One region of the Streptomyces sp. NPDC096310 genome, then DNA from elsewhere that is predicted to be linked to it. Evidence: riboswitches for the same ligand, from Rfam matches in the RefSeq annotation. Region 1 holds a riboswitch; each other region holds the start of a gene.
The links. Region 1 has a riboswitch for cobalamin ahead of ACIQ7D_RS33035 (cobalamin biosynthesis protein). Riboswitches for the same ligand answer to the same signal wherever they lie in the genome.
Positions count from the first base shown of each region.

Region 1 (4,083 bases):
TCGCCGCCCCCGTGGTCGCCGGGCTCGCCGCCCTGCTGGCGACGAGGCTGACGTACCGGATCGGCCGCGGTACGGACGACAAGGCCACCGCCAAGGGCTACCGGGCCGGGCAGATCGCCTCCGCCGGGCTCGTCTCGCTCGCCCACGGCACCAACGACGCGCAGAAGACCATGGGCGTCATCACGCTCGCCCTGGTCACCGGTGGTGTCCTCGCCCCCGGCTCCAACCCGCCCCTGTGGGTGATCGTCTCCGCGGGCATCGCGATCGCGCTCGGCACGTACCTCGGCGGCTGGCGCATCATCCGCACCATGGGCACCGGCCTCACCGACCTCCAGCCGCAGCAGGGCTTCGCCGCCCAGACCAGCGCAGCCACCGTCATCCTGGCCTCCTCGCACCTGGGCTTCTCGCTCTCCACCACGCAGTCCTGCTCCGGCGCCGTGATGGGCGCGGGGCTCGGCCGCAAGGGCGGCGTGGTGCGCTGGTCCACCGCCACCCGGATGTTCGTCGCCTGGGGGCTGACGCTGCCGGCCGCGGGACTGGTCGCCGCCGGCGCCGAGTTCCTGACCGGCCAGGGCACCTGGGGCATCGCCGTCGTCGCGGTGCTGCTGGTCGCGGGCTCCGCCGGGATCTGGCTCGCCTCGCGCCGCCGCCCGGTCGACCACACCAACGTCACCGCCGAGCCCGCCGCGGGCACCGGCCTCGCCGCCGAGCCGGCCGGAGTGGTCACCACCGCCATGGCGGCCGTCACCCCGCCTCCGCCGGCGGGCGCCGCCGACCAGGACCTCTCGACCACCATCCCGGCCCCCGCGGCCACCACCCCGGGCCAGACCGGTGAGCCGGCCCGCCCCGCCACGGTGTAAGGAAGCGACCGTATGAACATCGACTGGGCAGCACTCGGCTCCGTCTTCGGCGTCAGCCTCGTGGCGACCGTCGGCCTCGTGGGCCTGTTCACCCTGGGCATCGTGGGCCTCGCCAAGCGCGGCTCCACGGCCGCGCCAGGACCGGCCGGCACCTCGGCCGCCGCCTCCACCCCCGCCACCGGCCCCGCGCCGCTCGCGGCCCGCGCCGGCGCCTGCCTGTGCTTCGCGCTCTGCGCCGGGGCCGTCGCGTACGGGATCAGTCTCATCGTGGCCTGAGCCCACGAGCACGCCCCCAGGAGCCCCGCATCGGCCGACCGGCCCGATGTGGGGCTCCGCACACTGTCCCGCCGCAGGTCAAGGATGAGTTGACGGGTGTTGCGGAGCGTGGTGGACTTCCGGGGCCATTGACGACGGCAGCAGAGGAAGCCGGTGCGAATCCGGCGCGGTCCCGCCACTGTCACTGTGAGCCTCGCCTCCAGGAGCCAGGAACTCTCGCCGTCGTACTCCGAACGTCGAACCGGGGCGCGGACCCTGAGTGAGGACACTTCGCCATGCCTGGCTGCGGTTTTGCCGCGCGCGGCGGTTCAGCCGCCCCTGCCGCCGAGCGGGTCTTCGCGTACGGCGCCACCCTCGGCCTGCTGGGCGACCGGCTGTTCGGCGATCCGCGCCGGGGACATCCGGTGGCCGCCTTCGGGCGGGCCGCCGGGGCCGTCGAACGCGCGCTGTGGCGCGACCACCGCGGCTGGGGTGCGCTGCACACCGCGCTGTGCGCCGGAGGCGCCGCCGGGGCCGCGGCACTGGCCGCCACCGCGGTACGCCGCAGCCCCGCCGCCTCCGTGGCGCTGACCGCCACCGCCACCTGGGCCGTGGTCGGGGGCGCCTCGCTGGGCCGCGAGGCGCGGGCCGTCGGCGCCGCGCTGGCCGCCGGGGACCTCGAAGCCGCCCGGCGGCGCCTGCCGCATCTGTGCGGGCGTGACCCGTACTCCCTGGACGAGGCGCAGATCGCGCGCGCCGTCGTGGAGTCCGTCGCCGAGAACACCTCCGACGCCGTCGTGGGCGCCCTGGTGTGGGGCGCGGTCGCCGGGGCGCCGGGGCTCGCCGGGTTCCGGGCCGTGAACACACTGGACGCGATGGTGGGTCACAAGAGCGAGCGTTACCGCCGGTTCGGCTGGGCGTCGGCCCGGCTCGACGATGTCGTGGGGTGGCCGGGGGCCCGGCTGACCGCCGCGCTGGCCGTCGCCGCCGGAGAGGACAGGCGCGGTGCGCTGCGGGCCGTACGGCAGGACGCGCACCGCCATCCGAGCCCCAACGCGGGGCCGGTGGAGGCCTCGTTCGCCGGGGCGCTGGGGGTACGGCTCGGCGGAACGCTCGCGTACGGCGGGCGCGTGGAGCACCGCCCCGTCCTGAACGGCACGGGGCGCCCGGTCGGGGTCCAGGACATCGAGCGCGCCGTGCGGCTGGCCCGCCGGGTCAACGTGCTCGCTCTCGCGGCCTGTGTCACGGGCCGCCTCGGGTACGGCGCGGTGCGCGCGGCCCTCACCACCAGGAGGCGCGGATGAGCCGGAACAGCGGGGGCACGGGGCTCGGCGGAGGGCTGCTGATCGCCGGTACGACCTCCGACGCGGGCAAGAGCGTCGTCACGGCGGGGATCTGCCGCTGGCTGGCGCGCCGGGGTGTGAAGGTCGCGCCGTTCAAGGGCCAGAACATGTCGCTGAACTCGTTCGTGACGCGCGAGGGCGCGGAGATCGGGCGCGCCCAGGCGATGCAGGCGCGGGCCGCGCGGGTGGAGCCGACCGCGCTGATGAACCCCGTGCTGCTGAAGCCGGGCAGCGACCGCAGCAGCCAGGTGGTGCTGATGGGCAAGCCGGTCGGGGAGCTGAGCGCCCGCGGCTACCACGGCGGCCGGCAGGAAGCGCTGCTCGAACCCGTGCTGGCGTGCCTCCAGGAGCTGCGGTCCACGTACGACGCCGTGATCTGTGAGGGCGCGGGCAGCCCGGCCGAGATCAATCTGCGCCGTACCGACATCGTGAACATGGGGATCGCGCGGGCCGCGCGGCTGCCGGTGGTCGTGGTCGGGGACATCGACCGGGGCGGGGTCTTCGCCTCCTTCTTCGGGACGACCGCGCTGCTGAGCCCGGAGGACCAGGCGCTGGTCGCCGGGTATCTCGTCAACAAGTTCCGGGGCGATGTCTCGCTGCTGGAGCCGGGGCTCGACATGCTGCGCGGGCTGACCGGGCGGGCGACGCTCGGCGTGCTGCCCTTCCGGCACGGTCTGGGGATCGACGAGGAGGACGGCCTGCGGGTCTCGCCGCGCGGTGGCGCCCGTGAGTCGGTGGTGGCTCCCCCGTACGGCGCGGACGTGCTGCGGGTGGCGGTCTGCGCCCTGCCGCTGATGTCGAACTTCACCGATGTGGACGCGCTGGCGGCGGAGCCCGGTGTCGTGGTGCGGTTCGTGGACCGTCCCGAGGAGCTGGCCGACGCGGATCTGGTGATCGTGCCGGGTACGCGCGGCACGGTCCGGGCGCTGGCGTGGCTGCGGGAGCGGGGGCTGGCCGACGCGCTGGCCCTGCGGGCCGCCGAGGGCCGTCCCGTGCTGGGGATCTGCGGCGGCTACCAGATCCTCGGCGAGCGGATCGACGACAAGGTGGAGTCCCGGGCGGGTGAGGTGGCCGGGCTCGGACTGCTGCCCGTACGGGTCAGGTTCGAGCGGGAGAAGACTCTCGCGCGGCCGACCGGGGTGGCCCTCGGCGAGCCGGTCGAGGGGTACGAGATCCACCACGGCGTCGCGGACGTACGCGGCGGGGACGCCTTTGTCACGGACCCGCGGGGGCGGGCGCTGGACGGCTGCCGGGCCGGCGCCGTCCAGGGCACGCACTGGCACGGGGCGCTGGAGAGCGACGCGTTCCGGCGGCGGTTCCTGGCGGAGGTGGCGCGGACGGCGGGCCGGCGGTTCGTGCCCGCGCCGGACACCAGCTTCGACGCGCTGCGCGAGGAACAGCTCGACCTGCTCGCCGACCTCGTCGAGGAGCACGCGGACACGGCCGCGCTGCTGCGCCTGATCGAGGAGGGCGCCCCGGCCGGGCTGCCGTTCATCCCTCCGGGGGCGCCGTGAGCACCGCTGTGAGCACGGCCGTGAGCACCGCTGTGAGCACCGAGGAACGCCGTCCGGTCATCGATGAGTCATTCGAAGGAGCGATCAGCCTATGAGCACCCCTTTCCCGTT
Region 1 covers NZ_JBIWFO010000028.1:49,612-53,694, forward strand. Annotated here, with positions in the region: gene ACIQ7D_RS33025 (anion permease) at 1-860, shown strand, start outside; gene ACIQ7D_RS33030 (hypothetical protein) at 873-1,136, shown strand; cobalamin riboswitch at 1,255-1,375, shown strand; gene ACIQ7D_RS33035 (cobalamin biosynthesis protein) at 1,412-2,419, shown strand; gene ACIQ7D_RS33040 (cobyric acid synthase) at 2,416-3,972, shown strand; gene ACIQ7D_RS33045 (putative cobaltochelatase) at 4,064-4,083, shown strand, end outside.

Region 2 (4,083 bases), on a different contig from region 1:
ATGTGGATCTCCGGTCCGTTCACGCCGTCAGGATGTCACCGCACGGCCGGGCGGGCCAGGGATTTCCCGGGGCCCGGTGCGGGCGTACGCCGTGGGTGGGACGCCTACCGTCGCCGTGAAGTCCCGGACGGGATGGGCCTGGTCGCTGTAGCCGAGGTCGGCGGCGAGCGCGGGCCTCGTCGGTGGGGCGGGCGAGGGGCCGGATCGCGGGGTCCGTCCTGATCCGGTCGACGAGGGCATGGCGCGCAGGGCCGCGTGGGGCGCGCCGGGTGCCGAGGAGGGCACGTCGGGGGCGACGGGGCTGCCGGCCAGGACGGTCGGCTCGATGGTGCCGAGGGACCTGACGGTGCACGCGTGGGACCTGGCGCGGGCGACGGGCCAGCCGTACGAGCCGGAGGCGGCGCTCGTCGGGGTGCTGGTGGCGGAGTTCGGGGCGCTGGCGCCGACGGCCCGGCGGATGGGGATGTCCGGGGAGCCGGTGGCGGAGGGCGCCGCTCCGTTCGATGTGCTGCTGGCGCTGACGGGGCGCGGCCCGGGCTGGACGCCGCAGCGGTAGGCCTCGGCGGGCCTGGCCGGCCTGCGGGCCCCCGGTGGGGCGTGCGGGTCTTCAGGGCCTTGTGGGTGGCGGCAAGGATTCGGCGTCCGCAGGGCGGGCACACGGTCGGCGAGTACCACTTTCGACAGTAAGTGGGCGAAGAGGAGGGGACATGGAGATATCCGGCATTTTCGTTGCCGTCGTCGTCGGCATCGTCATCGGTGTGCTCGGCCGGCTCGTGGTGCCCGGGCGCCAGCGCATCGGGGTGCTGTGGACCATCGGCGTCGGTATCGTCGCGGCGCTCGTCGGTACGTTCATCGCGGCGGCGTTCGGCGTCGCGGACACCAAAGGCTTCGACTGGATCGAGCTGATCATCCAGGTCGGCCTGGCGGCCGTGGGGGTGGCCGCGCTGGACCGAGCCAAGGGCCGCGGCTGATTCTCAGATTTCCTCTCCGGTGCCTTCGCCGGCGAGCGGACGGCCGCTGAGCAGGTTCCAGCGGCCGTCCCGTCCGGTGAACTCGGTGGCGGTGAGCGGCCGTACGTCGAACCGCCAGAACGTTCCGGCGGCCGTGCCGAGCGCGTGGACGGTGGCGGCGCGGACGATGTCCGGCTCGGCCACGGCGACCACCCGGGGGGTGTTCTGCCCCAGCGCGTCGAGCCAGCGGCCGACGCGGGCCTGGAGCGCGAGCAGGGACTCACCGCCGTGCGGCGCGGCGGCGGGGTCGGCGAGCCAGGCGCTCACCGCCCGCGGTTCCGCGGCGGCGACCTCGTCGAGGGTCCTGCCCCGCCAGCGGCCCATCGCCCAGGGCGCGAGGTCGGGCAGCGGCCGCGCGTCCAGGCCGAGCAGGCGGGCGGTCGTACGGCAGCGGGGCGAGGGCGAGACGTACACGGCGGCGGTACGGGCGCCGCGGAGGAAGTCCTCCCGTACGGCCTCGGTCTGACGTACCCCGGCGGTGTCCACCGCGCTGTCCTGCCCGGCCCCGGGGTCGCCCACCGCGCCGGGGGCGTTCCCGGGGGTGTCCGCGGGGCCGTCGTACCCGGGGCCGTCCCCGGGCGCCTCGGGCCGCCGGACTTCCGGTGGTTCCTCGCCGAAGCGGGCCGCGCGCAGGGCCGGTCCCATGGCGGGTGAGATGAGCAGCACGCGGATCGTCATGGCAAGGGCCCCCTTGGCCCGTCTGCCGGTTCGCGGTACCTTCACGTCGATATCCACGACGGCGAGACGGAAGTCCGGTGAGATTCCGGCACGGTCGCGCCACTGTATGCCGGGTGCCGGCCGCGTGCCATGCGGCGGGGGCCCGGTGAGTCAGACCCGAAGGCCGTCGTTCGAGCTCCATGAAACGGGACGCGAGTTCCCCAAGGAGGATCTGCCATGGCTCAGTCCATAGCGTCTGCGAACGCGGCCGTCGCGCCCACCTCGTCCACCGTCGCCGTACCGGCTCCGCTTCCGCTGCGCGCCGTTCTGCCGTGGGCGGTCTTCGTCGGCACCCTGATGCTGGTGCTGCTCTACTTCGTCGGCGCCGAACAGGGCGCGACGTCGGTGATCTCCGGTTCCGGTGTGCACGAGTGGGTGCACGACGGCCGTCATCTGCTCGGTTTCCCCTGCCACTGACCTGACGGCGATCACGGAGCACGGAGATTACGGAGATATACGCGCATGCATGCCTCCACCGTCAGAATCATCCTGGTCCGCGGCATGGTCGCGGGCGTGCTGGCCGGGCTTCTCGCCTTCGCGCTGGCCTACTTCGCGGGTGAGCCGTCCGTACGGGACTCCATCGCCCAGGAGGAGGCCCGGTCCGCCCCGGCGCATCACCACGGCGCGGCACCGGACTCCGGCGCGGCCGGGGAGGAGGAAGAGGAACTGGTCAGCAGGCCCGTCCAGTCGACGTTCGGACTCGCCACCGGTGTACTGGTGTACGGGGTGGCCCTGGGCGGTATCGCCTCGCTGGTCTTCGCCGTGAGCCTGGGCAGGATCGGCCGGTTCGGTCCACGGGCGACCGCGGCGCTGGTCGCGGGCGCCGCCTTCACGACCGTCTGTCTGGTGCCGTTCCTGAAGTATCCGGCGGCGCCGCCCGCCGTCGGCAGCCCGGACACCATCGGCAGACGCACCACGCTGTTCTTCCTGATGATCCTGCTCAGCGTGTTGCTGGCGGTCATCGCCGTCATCGCGGGCCGACGGCTGGCGCCCCGGCTCGGCAACTGGAACGCGTCGCTCGCCGCCGGTGGCGGTTACGTGGCCGTGGTGGCCGTCGCCTGTCTGGTGCTGCCCGGCAACACCGACGCCGTTCCCGCGTCCTTCCCCGCCGCGCTGCTGTGGGAGTTCAGGCTCGCGTCGCTCGGTGTGCAGGCGCTGCTGTGGACGGCCTTCGGGCTGATCTTCGGCGTACTGGCCGAGCGCGCGCTCCGGCCGCGGGCGGCTGCCGTCCCCGCGCCGGCCGCCGGGACCGTGGGGACCTCGGGGACCGGGGCCTCGGGGGCCGGGACCATGGGGGAGGTCACTCGCTGACGCCCACCACGTGGCGTACCGTCTCCGGCGCCGCCATGAAGTCGAGCATGGCGCGGGCGACATCGGCGCGGGCGATGCGGTTGCCGGGCGGGCCCGCGTCGATCGCGTGCCGGTAGATGCCTCGGCCCGCGCCGTTCGTCAGCCGGGGCGGCCGTACCGACGTCCAGTCGAGGTCGCTGTCGGCCAGGGTCCGTTCCATCAGCTCCAGGTCCGTGTACACCTCCCTGAGGATCACCCACATCATGGGCGTGATCACCCGGTGTGCGAGCCATGTCTGCGCCACACCCGTACGGTTCAGCGGCGCCGCGCTCACCACGACGAGGCGCCGCACCCCGGCCGCCGACATCGCCGCGACCAGCGCCCGCGCCGAGGTGGACGCGGGCCTGAGCGGGTCGTGGCGGGCGGCGGGGCCCACACCGGAGAGCACCGTGTCGACGCCTTCGACGACGTCCCCCACCGAGCCCGCGTCGAGCGCGTCCGCGCGCAGGACCGTGAGGTGCGCGTCCGTCAGATCCAGCCGGGCCGGGTCCCGTACCCCGGCCTTCACTCTGTGACCGTCCGCCAGGGCGTGGAGGACGATCTGCCGTCCGACGCCGCCGGACGCACCGAGCACCGCGAGATTCATGACCTCTCCCTTCCTCGTCAGCCTTCTTCGATTCCCGCCTTATCCATCTTCGTGCCGTTTTGGCCTTCTTGTGGTGTGGGTGGACCCTTACCCCGGTAAGTGAACGCTCACTCACCGGATGAAATGACATCAGTACGATCCCCGCCGTGGACGAACGTGAACGAAGAGGCCGCGGCCCCTGGCGCGGGGGCACCCGTCGCGGGGCCGCGGGCGGGCGGACAGTAGAGTGCGGGGTCGGTCTTCTCCCAGTTCAGAGGTGTACGGCAGTGAGTGTCCCGCCCCCTGATAACCCACTGCCCCTGTCTCTGTCTCTGCCGGTGACCGTGGTCGGGATCGGCGCCGACGGCTGGGCCGGGCTCTCCGGCGCGGCGCGGGAGGCGCTGCGCTCCGCCGACGTGGTGATCGGCGGGGACCGGCAGC
Region 2 covers NZ_JBIWFO010000032.1:42,578-46,660, reverse strand. Annotated here, with positions in the region: gene ACIQ7D_RS34340 (Mut7-C RNAse domain-containing protein) at 1-23, opposite strand, end outside; gene ACIQ7D_RS34335 (hypothetical protein) at 239-556, shown strand; gene ACIQ7D_RS34330 (GlsB/YeaQ/YmgE family stress response membrane protein) at 708-971, shown strand; gene ACIQ7D_RS34325 (histidine phosphatase family protein) at 975-1,688, opposite strand; cobalamin riboswitch at 1,711-1,867, shown strand; gene ACIQ7D_RS34320 (CbtB-domain containing protein) at 1,905-2,144, shown strand; gene ACIQ7D_RS34315 (CbtA family protein) at 2,190-3,038, shown strand; gene ACIQ7D_RS34310 (NAD(P)-dependent oxidoreductase) at 3,028-3,663, opposite strand; gene cbiE (precorrin-6y C5,15-methyltransferase (decarboxylating) subunit CbiE) at 3,981-4,083, shown strand, end outside.
Region 2: another riboswitch for cobalamin. It lies ahead of ACIQ7D_RS34320 (CbtB-domain containing protein); the one in region 1 lies ahead of ACIQ7D_RS33035 (cobalamin biosynthesis protein).

Region 3 (4,083 bases), on a different contig from region 1:
CCGGGACGCCGATGACGGCCGCCGGGCGCGGCGCGCCCGCCTCGACCATCTCCAGCAGCCGGAAGAGCGCGGTCGGCGCGTTGCCGACGGCGACGACCGCGCCGTCCAGCCGGTCCCGCCACAGCTCCAGGGCGGCGGCGCTGCGCGTCGTCCCCAGCTCGGCGGCGAGGGCGGGCACGGCCGGGTCGGAGAGCGTGCAGACCACGTCGTTGCCGGCGGGCAGCCGCTTGCGCGTGACCCCGCTCGCGACCATCCGCACATCGCACAGGATCGGCGCGCCCGCGCGCAGCGCCTCGCGGGCGCGGGCCACCACGCCGGGGGTGAAGGCCAGGTCGCGCACGAGGTCGACCATGCCGCAGGCGTGGATCATCCGCACCGCGACCTGGGAGACATCGGCGGGCAGCCCGGCGAGGTCCGCCTCGGCACGGATCGTGGCGAACGACTGGCGGTATATCGCCGCGCCGTCCTTCTCATAGTCGAACACTGTGGTCTCGCTCATCTCGTCACGTCGTCACGACTGCGTTGTCTTCACGTTCTCGTCCCGTCCCGCGTGTGTACGGAGACGGTGTAGCGGCCCTCGCCGGTCGCGACCATGTCCACCCGTTCGCCCTGCGGATGACCGCAGCGCCGCGCGCACCCCGACCAGTACACGGGCAGCCCGGTCCGGTCGCTGTGCCGGTCACTGTCCTGATCCAGGTCCGCGGCGGGGGCGGTGGTCACGGACGCGGCGGCGTCCGCCCGTACGTCCGCGAGCGCCTTGGCGCACCCGGGCCGCCCGGTGCAGGCGCCGACACCGAGCCAGGGGGAGCCGGGCTCGGTGACCAGGCCGGCGGTACGGAGGCGCCCGAGGAGACCGGCGGCGTCGTCCGGGGCCAGGCCGGGAACGATCACCCCGCGCCAGGGAGTCAGCCGCAGGCCGCCGCCCCCGTACAGCAGATGCCGCCACTGCGCCACGCTCAGCCGCCCCAGCCGGGGGTACGCGGAGAGCGCGACCGTCCCGTCGGGGGAGGGGATCAGCCCGGGGACGGGCACCCGTGCGCCCTCCCGCGTCTCCTCCGCATCCCCCGTCAGGTCCCCCGCCGAGTCCCCCGTCGGGACTCCCGCCAAGTCCCCTGTCAGGACCGTGATCCCGGCCGCCGTCAGGCGCTCCGTCACCGCGGCGGGCAGCCCGCGGGCCACCACGGCGGGCAAGTCCCGTACGCGCCAGGCGCCCGTGCCGCTCGCCTCCGCCGCCGTGCGGAAGGTCTCCGCCGCCAGCAGGGCCGCGCGCGGGGCGTCGGCGGCCGGGACGCGTACCGCCCGTACCGGCTGGTCTCCGAACGGCGGGTGATTCATACCGATCTGTACCGTTGCCGTGCCGTCCCGCCGTGCGAGCAACGTCACATCCGCGCCCAGCGTCGCCACATCGCCCCGGCCGTCGTCCAGCGCGAACAGGAAGCGCCCGGAAAGCTCCGCCGCCGCCTCGCTCGCGCACAGCAGCCCGTCCAGCCGCCGGGCCCACGACGGCACGTCCCCGGCGCCGAGTCCGTCGAGTCCGGCCAGCGGTGAGGCGACGATGTTCCGGACCCGCTCGTGCTCCTCCGACGGCAGCAGATCCGCCTCGTGCAGCAGCGCCGCCAGCTCACCGCCGCAGCTCGCGCCGAGCCCCCGGAGCTGGACATTGCCCCGGGACGTGAGGTCCAGACGACCGTCGCCCAGACGCTCCGCCGCATCCGCCAGGGCGAGCGCCTGACGGTGCGTCAACAGCCCTGCGGGCAGCCGGAGTCTGGCCAGGAACCCGTCGTCGGCACGGTGCAGCCGCAGCGCGCCGGGGCAGGCGTCACCCCGTTCCCGTACGACATCGCGCACCGCGCCCCCGACCGGAGCGCGCGCGGCGGCTTCGTCCCGGTTCACGGGTGTTGGCGAGGTGGGCGGCATGGCCGCGAGCATACCCACGTGGCCCCCGCCCGCCCCCTCCTCGTCCGCCGCCCCGACGAGGCGCCCTCCCCCGCCCGTGACCTCAGCACTTACTATGCAGACGGCGGGCCCGTCAGGCCCGTCACACGCCAGTGACGGCGTCATGGGGAGGAAGCCCGGTGCGAACCCGGCGCGGTCCCGCCACTGTGAACCCGACAGCTCCGGCCGTCGGGTGAGCCAGGAACTCCCGCCGTCCTCCACACCCGCCCGGGGCGCGGACCCCGAGGAAGGCCAGACGCCGCATGCTTCTGCTCCTGTCGACGTCCGACACCGATCTGCTCAGCGCCCGCGCCGCCAACGCGGCGGACGGCCCGGTCCCGTACCGGTTCGCCAACCCGGCCCGGCTCGCGCTCGACGAACTGCCCGCGCTGCTGGAGGGCGCCGACCTCGTCGTCGTACGGCTCCTCGGCGGTCTGCGCGCCTGGCAGGACGGCATCGACGCCCTCCTCGCCCGGGACATCCCCGTCGTCGTCCTCACCGGCGAACAGGCGCCCGACGCACAGCTCATGGAGGCGTCCACCGTCCCCATCGGGATCGCCGCCGAGGCGCACGCCTATCTCGCCCACGGCGGGCCCGCCAACCTGGACCAGCTCGCGCGGTTCCTCTCCGACACCGTCCTGCTGACCGGCCACGGCTTCGAGCCGCCCGCCGCCGCGCCCACCTGGGGACGGCTGGAGCGCAAGGTCAGGCCGCCGCGCTTCGGCCGGCCAGGCCATTCCGTGGCCGAGGTGGCCCCGACCGTCGCGGTCCTCTACTACCGCGCGCACCACATGAGCGGCAACACCGCCTTCGTCGAGACGCTGTGCTCGGCGATCGAGGACGCCGGGGCCCGGCCCCTGCCGCTCTTCGTCTCGTCCCTGCGCGCCCCCGAGCCGGAGCTGCTGGCCGCCCTCGGCGAGGCGCATGCCATCGTCACCACCGTGCTCGCCGCCGGGGGCACCAAGCCCGCCCAGGCGTCGGCGGGCGGCGACGACGAGGCGTGGGACGCGGGCGCGCTCGCCGCACTCGACGTACCGATCCTCCAGGCCCTCTGCCTCACCAGCAGCCGCGCTGCCTGGGAGGAGAGCGACGAGGGGCTGACGCCGCTCGACGCGGCCTCGCAGGTCGCCGTACCGGAGTTCGACGGCCGGCTGATCACCGTCCCGTTCTCCTTCAAGGAGATCGACGAGGACGGACTGCCCGCCTACGTACCCGACCCCGAGCGGGCCGCGCGCGTCGCCGGGATCGCCGTACGCCACGCCTCGCTCGCCCACCGTACGAACGCCGAGAAGCGCGTCGCGCTGGTCCTCTCCGCGTACCCCACCAAGCACTCCCGCATCGGCAACGCCGTCGGCCTCGACACCCCCGCCAGCGCCGTCGCGCTGCTGCGCCGGCTGGTCGCCGAGGGATACGACTTCGGTACGGAGGCGGACGAGCCCGTGCCCGGTCTGGAGTCCGGCGACGGCGACGAGCTGATCCGCGCGCTCATCGACGCGGGCGGCCACGACCAGGAATGGCTCACCGAGGAGCAGCTCGCCCGCAACCCCGTCCGTATACCGGCGGCCGACTACCGGCGCTGGTACGAACTGCTCCCCGCCGGTCTGCGGGCCTCCGTCGAGCGGCACTGGGGGCCGCCGCCCGGCGAGATGTTCCTCGACCGCAGCCGCGTCGGCGCGGGCGGCGACCCGGACGGCGACATCGTGCTCGCCGCCCTGCGGCGCGGCAATCTGCTGATCCTCATCCAGCCGCCGCGCGGCTTCGGCGAGAATCCGATCGCGATCTACCACGACCCCGATCTGCCGCCCTCGCACCACTACCTGGCCGCGTACCGCTGGATCCAGGCGGCCGAGCACGACGGCGGTTTCGGCGCCGACGCCATGATCCACCTGGGCAAGCACGGCAACCTGGAGTGGCTGCCCGGCAAGAACGCCGGGATGTCCGCGTCCTGCGCGCCGGACGCCGCGCTCGGTGACCTGCCGCTGATCTACCCGTTCCTCGTCAACGACCCGGGCGAGGGCACACAGGCGAAGCGGCGCGTGCACGCCACGCTCGTGGACCACCTCGTACCGCCGATGGCGCGCGCCGAGTCGTACGGCGACATCGCGCGCCTGGAGCAACTGCTCGACGAGTACGCGGCGATCTCCTCCA
Region 3 covers NZ_JBIWFO010000032.1:31,308-35,390, reverse strand. Annotated here, with positions in the region: gene ACIQ7D_RS34270 (precorrin-8X methylmutase) at 1-499, opposite strand, end outside; gene cobG (precorrin-3B synthase) at 529-1,917, opposite strand; cobalamin riboswitch at 2,004-2,164, shown strand; gene cobN (cobaltochelatase subunit CobN) at 2,199-4,083, shown strand, end outside.
Region 3: another riboswitch for cobalamin. It lies ahead of cobN (cobaltochelatase subunit CobN); the one in region 1 lies ahead of ACIQ7D_RS33035 (cobalamin biosynthesis protein).

Region 4 (4,083 bases), on a different contig from region 1:
CCCAGCCGTGCCGCGTGACGAGATAGCCGGTGAGCTGCTCGGCGAAGTACTGCACCATGTCGTTGCGCTCGGGCTCACCGTGGACCAGGACATCGATCCCGGCCTTCTCCTGGAAGGCGATGACCTCCTGGATCTCGGCCTTGATGCGCTCCTCGTACCCGGCGGTGTCGATCCGGCCGGCCCGCAGGTCGGCGCGGGCGGTGCGCAGCTCGTCGGTCTGCGGGAACGAGCCGATGGTGGTCGTCGGCAGCAGCGGCAGTCCCAGGTGGGCGCGGTGCGCGGCGGCCCGCTCCGGGTACGGCTGGGCGCGGCGGCCGTCGGCGTCGGTGACGGCGGCGGTCCTGGCCCGTACGGCCGGGTCGTGGGTGAGGGGGGAATCCGTACGGGAGGCGAGGTCGGCCCGGTTGTCGGCCAGCTCGGCGGTGATGGCGCCGGTGCCCTGGGCCAGCCCCTTCGCCAGGGTGACGATCTCGGCGGTCTTCTGCCGGGCGAAGGCGAGCCAGCGCAGCACCCGCGGGTCGATGTCCCGTTCGGCCGCGGTGTCGAGCGGGACGTGCAGGAGGGAGCAGGAGGCGGCCACATCGACCCGGGCGGCCAGACCGAGGAGGGTGGCGAGGGTCGCGAGGGACTTCTCGTAGTCGTTGATCCAGATGTTGCGGCCGTTGACGACGCCCGCGACGAGCCGCTTGCCGGGGAGTCCGCCCGCGGCGGCGAGGTCGTCGAGGTTGGCCGCGGCGGCGTCGGTGAAGTCCAGCGCCAGCCCCTCGACGGGGGCCTTCGCCAGGACGGGCAGCGCGTCGCCGAGCCGGTCGAAGTACGAGGCCACCAGCAGCTGGGGCCGGTCGGTGCGGTTGCCGAGGTCGCGGTAGGCGCGGGCGGCGGCGTCCAGCTCGGCGCGCGTACGGTCCTGGACCAGCGCGGGCTCGTCGAGCTGTACCCACGCGGCGCCGGCCGCGCGCAGATCGGCGAGGACCTCCGCGTAGACGGGCAGCAGCCGGTCCAGCAGCGTCAGCGGCTCGAATCCGGCGGGCACGCCGGGGGCGGGCTTGGAGAGCAGGAGATAGGTGACGGGGCCGACCAGGACCGGGCGGGCGGTGTGCCCCAGCGTCAGTGCCTCGGTCAGCTCGGCGACCTGCCGGGTGGAGTCGGCGGTGAAGACGGTGTCGGGGCCGAGTTCGGGGACGAGGTAGTGGTAGTTCGTGTCGAACCACTTGGTCATCTCCAGCGGCGCCACATCCTTGGTGCCGCGGGCCATCGCGAAGTAGCCGCCGAGTGCGTCGGCCGCGACGGCCGCCCGGTGCCGCTCGGGTACGGCGCCGACCATGACGCTGGTGTCCAGGACGTGGTCGTAGTACGAGAAGTCGCCGGTGGGCACCTCGTGGACTCCGGCGTCCGCCATCTGCCGCCAGTTGGCCCGGCGCAGACCGGCCGCCGTCTCCCGGAGGGCGCCGGCGGTGACGCGGCCCTTCCAGTACCCCTCGACGGCCTTCTTCAGTTCCCGGTTCTGGCCCTGGCGGGGGTAGCCGTACACGGTGGCCCGTGCTGCCGCGGCCGCGGACTGTGTCGTCACGGAAATCTCCTTCGCGAGATGACTCCTGAACATCCCGGGGACGGGACGTGGGCGCGAAAGGGTGACGAACCCGACGGTCGAGACGGCGCCTCGGGCGCGCTGGTCCGTCCGGTATGTACGCCGACCCGCCCACGAGGTCACCGGGATATCCGCACGCGATCGGTCGCGTACGGGCAACGGGCAGGTCTTCGGACTCGCGGGCACGTCTGCCGGGGCAGACACCTACTGGCCGTCGCTTCCCGGACCCTGTACGTCGGATCCAGTGCGTATGACGGCGGTCGTTCCCGCTCACCGCTGCGGGGCAGTCCCGGATTCCCACCGGGTTCCCTCTTACGACGCGTCTGCCTGGATGGCAGGGCGAACCAGCTACATCCGCCAGGCTAGAGCGTGGGCAACCCGCCGGACGAATGTGTTCACATTCCGGAATGTGAGGTGGATCACGAGCCCGGCGTCTCCGCGAAGATCCAGCGGTTGGCGGCCAGCGCGTCGTCCGGCTCGGGGAGCGGGCCGCGGCCGTGGAGGCGGGTGAAATCGAACGGCGAGCGGACCGAGACCGTCCAGCCCCGCCGGGCGAGCTCGGCGGCCGACGCGGGGCGCGGATCCGGGTCGAAGAGAGCCGGCAGATCGATGTCGATCCGCGCCTTCGTCGTGGTGTAGACGGGACTGGCGCGTACGTCCGCACCCTCCAGGTTCTTGATCTCGTACGCCAGTGTGCTCCCGGGCGCGCTCAGCCGGTCCACCGTCGCGATGAGATTCCGCTCGGCCGCCGCCGGGAGGTACAGCAGCAGCCCCTCGACGAGCCAGGCGGTCGGTACGGCCGGGTCGAGCCCCGCGGCGATCAGCGCGTCGGCCCAGTCGAACCGGAGATCGGCCGCGACCGGTCTGCGCTCGGCCACGGGGACGGCACCCGACCCGTCGAGTACGGCCTGCTTGAAGGCCAGCATCTCGGCGGTGTCGATCTCGTGGACCACACAGCCGGGCGGCCAGCCGAGCCGGAACGCCCGGGAGTCCAGCCCCGCGCCCAGCAGCACCACCTGGCGCACGCCCGTGTCCGCCGTACGGAGCAGATGGTCGTCCAGGACCCGGGTGCGCAGGGCGAAGTACCGGCCGAGGCGGCCCCAGAGCGGGTCGGCGTTCCCGCCGGGGACCTGGTCGGGGCGGACCGGCCAGCCGGCCGAGGCCGGTGCCGCCCGGACGAAGCGCTCCGCGAACTCGTCCCGTGCCAGGGCGTCCGGGCGGTGGGTCTCGATGGCGCGGGCGGCGGCCACCATGAGGGCGGTCCTGCCCACGCCCCCGGCCACCCCGAGGGCCGGCTCCGGTGCCGTACCGGCGGCGGGCGGGGTCACCGGAACAGGCCCGCGGTCAGGTGGTCCCCGGGGATACCGGCCTTCTCGGGGCGGTAGAAGTCCCTGATGGCGTCCGCCCAGATGTCCACCGCGACACGGTCGTCGTCCGTGGGGTCGAGGGCGTCGAACAGGGCGTCGATGTTGGGCTGCCGGAAGCCGACGCCCCTCATCAGGCCACCGAAGACGGGACGGGTGACAAGGCCGTCCTCCTCCAGGGAGCCGAGACCGGCGAACGCCTCGGCGAACGCGTCGACCGTCGACGCGAACCGCTCCGGCGCCAGCACGCAGGCGGTGAACTCCTCCTGGCCGACCCGCCCGTCGCCGTCGGTGTCCAGTTCGGTGACGAGGGTCGTCCAGTACCGCTGGAAGGCGTCGAGCAGCGCGCGTTTCCGGGCGTCGGGTGCCGTGGGCACCGCCGCGACCACCCGGCGTCCCATCAGCTCGAAGTCGGCGGCCTCCAGATAGCCGTTCCCGTCGGCGTCGAACAGCGAGAAGACGAGCTGGACACGGTTGGTCGCCTCAACGGTACGCATGGCGCCCTCCTCTGCTCTCCGGTCTCCGGCTCTCGGGCCGCTTGCCCCTCCACTATCCGGGCGGGGCGGGCGCGGCGATACGGAAAACCCGCACCTGCACACGAACGAGCGCAATGGGCTGGGCGGCGCATGGAAGGCCACGGTTCTGGAAAGTGAGGCGCTCGCTTTGCCCGCACGTAGTATCGACGGGCGCCGCGCCGAGGCGCCGTACGCCGTACGCCGGCCACCGAGACCCGGACCCCCGGCCCCGGACCCCCGGCCCCGGACCCCCGGCCCCGGACCCCGGCCCCGGCCCCGGCCCGAGACCCGAGAGACTTCCACCATGGCATCACGCGCCCTGCTTGCGGATCCGGCCTTTCTCGCGTTCTGGGAGGAGCGGCATCTGTGCCTGCTCGCCACCCGCCGCCCCGACGGCACCCCGCACCTGGTGCCCGTCGGGGTGACCTACGACCCGCACGCCGGGATCGCCCGGGTCATCACCGGCGGCGGGACGGCGAAGGCCAGGAATGTCATCGCGGCAGGACCCGATGCGCCCGTCGCGGTCAGCCAGGTCGACGGAGCCCGCTGGGCCACGCTCGAAGGCACCGCCGTGGTCAACCGCGACCCCGAGGCGGTCGCCGAGGCCGAACGGCGT
Region 4 covers NZ_JBIWFO010000007.1:135,681-139,763, forward strand. Annotated here, with positions in the region: gene metE (5-methyltetrahydropteroyltriglutamate--homocysteine S-methyltransferase) at 1-1,570, opposite strand, end outside; cobalamin riboswitch at 1,732-1,934, opposite strand; gene ACIQ7D_RS16775 (SAM-dependent methyltransferase) at 2,008-2,916, opposite strand; gene ACIQ7D_RS16780 (EF-hand domain-containing protein) at 2,913-3,449, opposite strand; gene ACIQ7D_RS16785 (pyridoxamine 5'-phosphate oxidase family protein) at 3,772-4,083, shown strand, end outside.
Region 4: another riboswitch for cobalamin. It lies ahead of metE (5-methyltetrahydropteroyltriglutamate--homocysteine S-methyltransferase); the one in region 1 lies ahead of ACIQ7D_RS33035 (cobalamin biosynthesis protein).